Regions from separate parts of the Arthrobacter sp. UYEF20 genome, predicted to be linked through region 1. Evidence: predicted binding sites of a transcription regulator. Region 1 holds the regulator's gene; the other holds the start of a gene.

What was found. Region 1 encodes Rex, which represses fermentation and respiration genes when NADH is low (regulators of the CRP and FNR family bind a similar motif). Its sites were predicted from a motif close to CTTGTGAANNNNTTCACAAG; they were not measured.
Region 2: a site for Rex is predicted at 1,678-1,697, ahead of ABIB26_RS13195 (glyceraldehyde-3-phosphate dehydrogenase). Genes of this name have one in related genera too.

What each region holds. Positions count from the first base shown of each region.
Region 1 covers NZ_JBEPNP010000012.1:60,609-64,011, forward strand. The annotation lists gene ABIB26_RS14335 (HAD family hydrolase) at 1-568, opposite strand, end outside; gene ABIB26_RS14340 (glutaredoxin family protein) at 677-949, shown strand; gene ABIB26_RS14345 (redox-sensing transcriptional repressor Rex) at 1,024-1,719, shown strand; gene ABIB26_RS14350 (hypothetical protein) at 1,771-2,520, opposite strand; gene ABIB26_RS14355 (hypothetical protein) at 2,747-3,403, opposite strand, start outside.
Region 2 covers NZ_JBEPNP010000010.1:164,778-168,180, reverse strand. The annotation lists gene ABIB26_RS13210 (slipin family protein) at 1-281, opposite strand, end outside; RNA gene rnpB (RNase P RNA component class A) at 414-807, shown strand; gene ABIB26_RS13200 (glycerophosphodiester phosphodiesterase) at 837-1,649, opposite strand; gene ABIB26_RS13195 (glyceraldehyde-3-phosphate dehydrogenase) at 1,916-3,403, shown strand, end outside.

The DNA of each region.
Region 1 (3,403 bases):
GGCCTTCGGCCCGGGCGATCTCGAGGACGGCCACGGCCTTGGCCGGGCCATGCAGGATATCGCCCACCAGCCGGCCGGTGTAGGAGCCATCCAGAATCTCGCCGACAGTGCCAAGGGCTCCCGTGAGGCCCAGCCGGGAGGCGATCACCGTGGCGACCTCGATCGGTGTCGCTGTCACGAGCCAGACCCTGCGGCCCACCCTGAGGTGCTGTTCGGCCAGGGCCTTGGCTCCCGGCCAGATCCGGGATTCGATCATTTCGTCGTAGACTTCTTCGCCGAGCGCCTCGACGTCTTCGACCGTGAAACCGGAGGCCAGCGTCAGGGCGGAGTCGCGGACGGCGTGCACGTCGTCCATGTTTTCGCCGCGCAGCACGAACATGAGCTGCTTCCAGGCGAACCCGGCCGCCTGGGGGATGGTGAAGGCCCCGCGCTGGTGCATCTTGCGGGCCACATGGAACAGGCTGGCGCCCTTCATGAGGGTGTTGTCGACGTCGAAAAAGGCGGCTTCGCCGTGCTGCGATGATGCAACAGGCTGCGTGGCCACAGCGACGTACTTCTCCTCAGGCATGCATCGAGTCTAGTCAATGCCGCGGCGGGGTCCCGTCGCGCGGATCGAGGACGGGCCAATGAGCGCCGCGCTTCGACGCCGGCCGGCCGGCCGGGTTACCGTGGAACCATGCCCAAGCACGCGCCCCGCCCCGATGTAGTTCTCATCACCAAAGCTGACTGCCACCTCTGCGCCGAGGCGCGCGCCGCCGTCGGGCGCGTCACCGCCGCACTGGGGATCGGCTGGACGGAGGAATCGGTGGATGACGATGCGGCGTTGCGTGAGCGATTCGCGGAGGAGATCCCCGTGGTGCTGGTCGACGGCGTCCAGCGCGACTTCTGGAAGATCGATGAAGTCCGCCTGGCCCGGACCCTGCGGCGGGTGTTGGACACGCAGCCCTGAGACGCGGCTGCTTTGTTGGCTGAACTGCGGGGGCTTTAGAGTGGGAACCACAACGCGACGCAATGGAGCAGATGGTGACTTCGCTGGATTCATCCCCCGAGGCTGTGCCCGGGGGAGCCGGGGCTGCCGGCAAGCAGATTCCGCCCGCGGCCGTGGCCCGGCTGACGATCTATCTGCGCGCCCTCACGACATTGCTGGCCGATGGTGTGGACCGTGTCTCTTCCGAGTCGCTGGCAGAGGCCTCCGGTGTCAGTTCCTCGACCCTCCGCAAGGACCTGTCCTACGTGGGCTCCTACGGGACGCGCGGCGTGGGCTACGAGGTTCAGTACCTCAACCGGAATATTGCGGCGGCCCTGGGGCTGACGCACGACTGGAAGGTCGCGATTGTCGGCGCCGGCAATCTGGGCAAGGCCCTTGCCCGCTACGGCGGCTTTGAATCCCGCGGATTTGATATTGTCGCGATTTTCGATGCCGACCAGATGGTGGTGGGCAGCGAGGTGGGTTGGCTGCGGGTCAGCGACGCGGCAGACCTCGAGCCGGTCCTGCAGCGGACTGGCGCCAACATGGTGGTCCTGGCTCTTCCGGCCGCAGTGGCGCAGGGCGTGTGCGACCGTGTCATTGCCGCCGGTGTGCGGAGCATCCTCAGTTTTGCCCCGGTGATGCTGCAGGTCCCGCCCGGAGTCAACCTCCGCAAGGTGGACATGGCAACCGAGCTCCAGATCCTCGCCTACCATGCACAAAGGGCGCAGGATCCGGAAGATGCTGACTAGTTTCAGTCAATCTTTCCGGGTCCCACGCCCTGTGCGCAGGTGCCTTGCGGACTATTTGCCGAACGGGTTGCCAGGCTGCCCGTAGGGGTTTGCGAAAGGCTGCTGCTTTCGGAAGTACGGGGACGTCGTTGGCAGATACAGCATCACGATTGCCGCAATGCCGGCAAGTGCCGCCAGGGTGCCGATGCTCAGCGGGAAGAGGCTGAGGATCGAGATTGCGGCGAGGACCGTGCCGAGGATGCGCGCCCAGTTCTTGCCCTTGCGGACGTTGAGGGCAACGAGGGCATAAAGGCCGGCACTGACCACGGCGAAGACCACAATGGTGCCGACCAGGAAGGGCTTGATCTCGCTGAAGTTGACCTGGGCGCCGCCTGCCGCCATCTGCTCCTCGAACATGTTCCGGACGGCGGGGGTATCCAGCGTGCTGATGGACAGCAGGAGCGAGATCAGCCATACCGCGCCGGAGGCGACGATCAGCCAGAAGGCGATGTTGACGAGCTTGGGCACACCGCCGGGCGCCTGCTGCTGGCCGGCGGGGTACTGGGCATAGGGGGACTGGCCGTACTGTGGTGCCCCGTAGCCGGGTGCCTGCTGGCCGTATTGCGGTGCCTGCTGGCCGTACTGCGGGGCCGGGGGTGCCTGCTGGCCGTATTGCGGGGCCTGCGGTGCCTGCTGGCCGTATTGCGGGGCCGGGGGAGTCTGCTGGCCGTACTGCGGCTCGTTCTGGCCGTAGCCGGGCGTCGGCTGATCGCCCTGGGCGGGGCCGTCCGGGTTTGACGGCGGGACTGGAGGAATACTCATGGTCGGTCCTTTGTGTGTCGAACGGGATCGGCTACCGGGACCAGTAATCCTGCCCTGCCCCCAGCATGGTTCACTTCAACCGTACAGCGGGCCGGCGGCTGCGCGGATCATTCCGGAGAGGTATTCTCAGCCCCGTTCCGACGGCGGACTCCGGCCGCTGGGAGGCTGCGACGGGGCCGGCACCCCGACGGCGGACTCCCGCTGCGTGCTCTTGCCGGACGGCGGGTCAGACGCGGCCCCGCAGTGACTCGAACCAGGCCTGCGAATTGGGCAGCCACATCAATACGGTGGCCGCGAGGCTGACGATGAAGCCTGGCCAACTGTTGCCGTTCCGGCCGTCCGCGGCGCTGGCGCTGATGATGGCCAGGAGCAGGGACACTCCGGCAACGATCGTGAGGGCGAAGCGGGCCCACTCCCGGCCTTCCTTCATCTTCATGGCCAGGATGATCTGGGCGGCGGCCAGCGCGAGTGCCACCAGCACCAGTAGAAGCACCACAAAGCCAATGCCTGGAACGACGGCCAGAAGGACGAAGGAACCGAACAGACCGACAACGCCTCCCAGCAGGCCGAGGAGGCCTCCGATCAGCCAGACCCAGTAGGACACCTTCAACTCTGTCGGCATTCCCGTGACGCTGAACATGCTGGAGAATCCGCCCCGGGGCATGACATCGTTGAAGTTCCGGGGCCTGTCGGTGGGCATCTCGAAGCGGAAGCCTCCAGGGGACGCAGGCTGCTGCGGCGGCTGGTAGGGCTGCAGCCCCGGCGGCTGGTAACCCTGAGGCGGCTGCTGCGGCGGCTGGTAACCCTGAGGCTGCTGCGGCGGCTGGTAGGGCTGCTGCCCCGGCGGCTGGTAGCCCTCCGGGGCCGGCGGGCTGGCCAGGGG
Region 2 (3,403 bases), on a different contig from region 1:
ACCCGGTAGTACGCCACGGCGGAGATATCGACGCTCACATTGTCCTGGGTGATGATGCCCTGCGACTGGATCGGCATCGTCACGATCCGCAGGCTGACGAGCTGGAGCTTGTCGATCACGGGAATGATGAAGCGCAGCCCGGGCATTCTCACCCCGATGACCCTGCCCAGCCGGAAGAGGACGCCCTTCTCGTACTGGCGCACAATCCGGATCGACATCCGGGCCAGCAAGAGCAGCAGAACCACGACGACGATCAGCACGATAATGCCCGTGAGGTCCATGGGATCACTTCCTGGTCCAGCCCGAATCCGGGTCCCCACGCGGGCCCCGTTCCTGCTTCCATTCTCCCACCGGAGACGCCAAATGGACCCCGGTGATCAGCGGTCCCCGGTCCCCGTAGAATGGACAGCGGATGGGTTGACCAGGCGGCCGCGCGTCACGCAAGTGGCTCGAGGAACGTCCGGGCTCCGCAGGGCAGGGTGGTGGGTAACGCCCACTCGGGGTAACCCGCAGGCCAGTGCCACAGAGAACAGACCGCCTGCGTGCCGTGTGTGCCTGCACAGACGGCAGGGCAGGTAAGGGTGAAACGGTGGTGTAAGAGACCACCAGCTTCCCGGGTGACCGGGAAGGCTAGGTAAACCCCACCCGGAGCAAGGCCAGACAGGGCACGTTTGAGGGCTGCTCGCCCGAGTGTCCGGGTAGGCTGCTGGAGGGCGTCGGCAACGGCGTCCGTAGATGGATGGCCGCTATTCCCGCGCCGGTAACAGCGCGGGAACACAGAACCCGGCGTATCGGTCAACCCATCCATCCACCACCGCAGTCGAGTTAGCCCGGAGTTAGCCCAGCCCCAGCTGCTTCGAAAGCTCCCACGGATCGTCGGTGAAGACACCGTCGGCGCCGTCGCGGCGCAGGCGGGACGCAGTGGCGCCGTCGTTGACCGTATAGGGCCACACCGTCAGCCCGGCATCCTTGAGCCTGCGCAGGTAGTCGGCGCTGACTCTCTTATCCGGCCCCACGTGGTCAATGCCGCTGGAGCGAATCGCGGCCGGATCAGGCTCCTCGCCCTCGTGCAGCAGATACAGGACCTGCAGCCCGGACTTGGCCAGGGTCTGGGCAACCGGGTAGCTGAACGACTGGACAATCACTGTGTCCCGGACGCCGCGCCTGAGGATCGAGTCGGCAAACGCTGCCAGGTCAATAGCCGGATCCTTCACTTCCGGCACGAGGACGCTGCGTCCGCCGTACTCGTCCAGCATGGCTTCCCAAGTGGTGGGAGAACCCTCGGCGCCACCCTGCGGGTTCTTGATGTGCGCCGCCTTCCATTGCTCCGGCGTGATGTCTGCCGGGCGGCCGGTCACGCCGGACATGGTCCGGTCCACGGTGTCGTCGTGCAGCGGCACGAGGGTCCCGTCCCTCAGCGGCCGCAGATCCGTCTCGATCGGGAACGCCGTCCTGCTGACCGCCTCGAAGGCTTCCGCGGACGATTCCGGGTACACCAGTGAGCCCCCGCGGTGCGCCACCAGCGTGAAAGTCGACGACGGCGGCGGCGCAGACGCCGGGCCCGACGTCGGTTCCGGTGCCGGCGGTGGCGTAGCGGTGCAGCCGGAGCAGAGGATCAGCACCAGCAGCAGGGCCCCACTCTTGAACATCGCCCCAGCGTAGCGCGCGCGTTGTTCCCGTGTGAGTGATTTCACGCGTAACGGGGCACCGGCCGCCGCGTGGCCGACTTAGAATGGATAGCGAACGTAGAAGTTCTGCCACCGGTTCTGCGTTCGCAGCCGGTGGTTTTCTTTGCGCCACACGCAGGCGCCCGGGGTGGTACCGAATCCCCGGCGAAGCCCAGGTTCCGGACACCGTCCGGCGGCCGACTTCCACATACGAGGACGTATGTGGTGGATTTTAGGAAGGTAGTTCTGTGAGCCAGACGTCAGATTCTTGTCTTGATACGTGGATGGGCCGCGAGGCGCTCGCCGAGGCCATGATCCCGGTGATTGGCCGGCTGTACCGCGAGAACAACGTGGTGACGAGCATCCATGGTCGGAGCCTGATCAACAAGTCCACCATGAACATCCTCAAGGCGCACCGTTTCGCCCGCCGGATGAGCAAGGAAGAGCTCCGCCTCGAGGAGACCGCCCCGCTGCTGGACGCCCTGACGAAGCTTGACCTCGGCGCGGCGGCTATCGACATCGCCCGTCTCACCGAGAAGTACCGCGCCGAGGGCGACGGCGTCAGCCTGGATGAGTTCCTCCGCGCGGAACTCGCCGAGGTCGTCGGGAAGCGCGGCGGCGACGACCGCACCAGCACCGACGTCGTCCTCTACGGCTTCGGCCGCATCGGCCGGCTCCTGGCCCGCCTCCTGATCGAAAAGGCCGGCGGCGGCCACGGCCTGCGCCTGCGCGCGATCGTGGTCCGCCGCGGTTCGGACAACGACCTGACCAAGCGCGCCAGCTTGCTGCGCCGGGACTCCGTCCACGGCTCCTTCGAGGGCACCATCAAGGTGGACCACGAGAACGACACCATCACGGCCAACGGCGTCCAGATCCAGGTCATCTACTCGGACAACCCCGCCACGGTCGACTACACCGCCTACGGCATCCACGACGCACTCATCGTCGACAACACGGGCCGCTGGCGCGACGCGGAGGGCCTGTCCCAGCACCTGCAGAGCAAAGGCGCCTCCCGCGTGCTCCTCACCGCCCCGGGCAAGGGCCAGCTGAAGAACATCGTGCACGGCATCAACCAGGGCACCATCACCGACTCGGACACAATCGTCTCGGCCGCTTCCTGCACCACCAACGCCATCACCCCGGTCCTGAAGGTGATCAACGACTGTTTCGGCGTGGTGCACGGCCACGTGGAGACAGTCCACTCCTTCACCAACGACCAGAACCTGATCGACAACTTCCACAAGGGCGACCGCCGCGGACGCTCGGCCGCGCTGAACATGGTCATCACCGAAACCGGTGCCGCCAAGGCCGTTGCGAAGGCCCTGCCGGAACTGCTGGGCAAGCTCACGGGCAGCTCCATCCGCGTCCCCACCCCGGACGTGTCCCTGGCCATCCTCAACCTGAGCCTGGAAAACGGCACCACCAAGGATGAGGTCAACGACTTCCTGCGGGAAATGTCGCTGCATTCGGAGCTGCGCAAGCAGCTCGACTACATCGATTCTCCTGAGGTTGTCTCCACCGACTTCGTCGGTTCCCGCCGGGCAGGCATCGTGGACGGACTGGCCACCATCTCCAACGACAAGAACCTGGTCGTCTACGTCTGGTACGACAACGAGTTCGGCTACAGCTGCCAGGTTGTCCGCGTCATGGAGGAAATGGCCGGTGTCAACCCGCCGTCGTTCCCCGCCAAGGATGCGGCTTCGATCATTGCCGCCGCCGGTCTGCCTGCCGGCGGC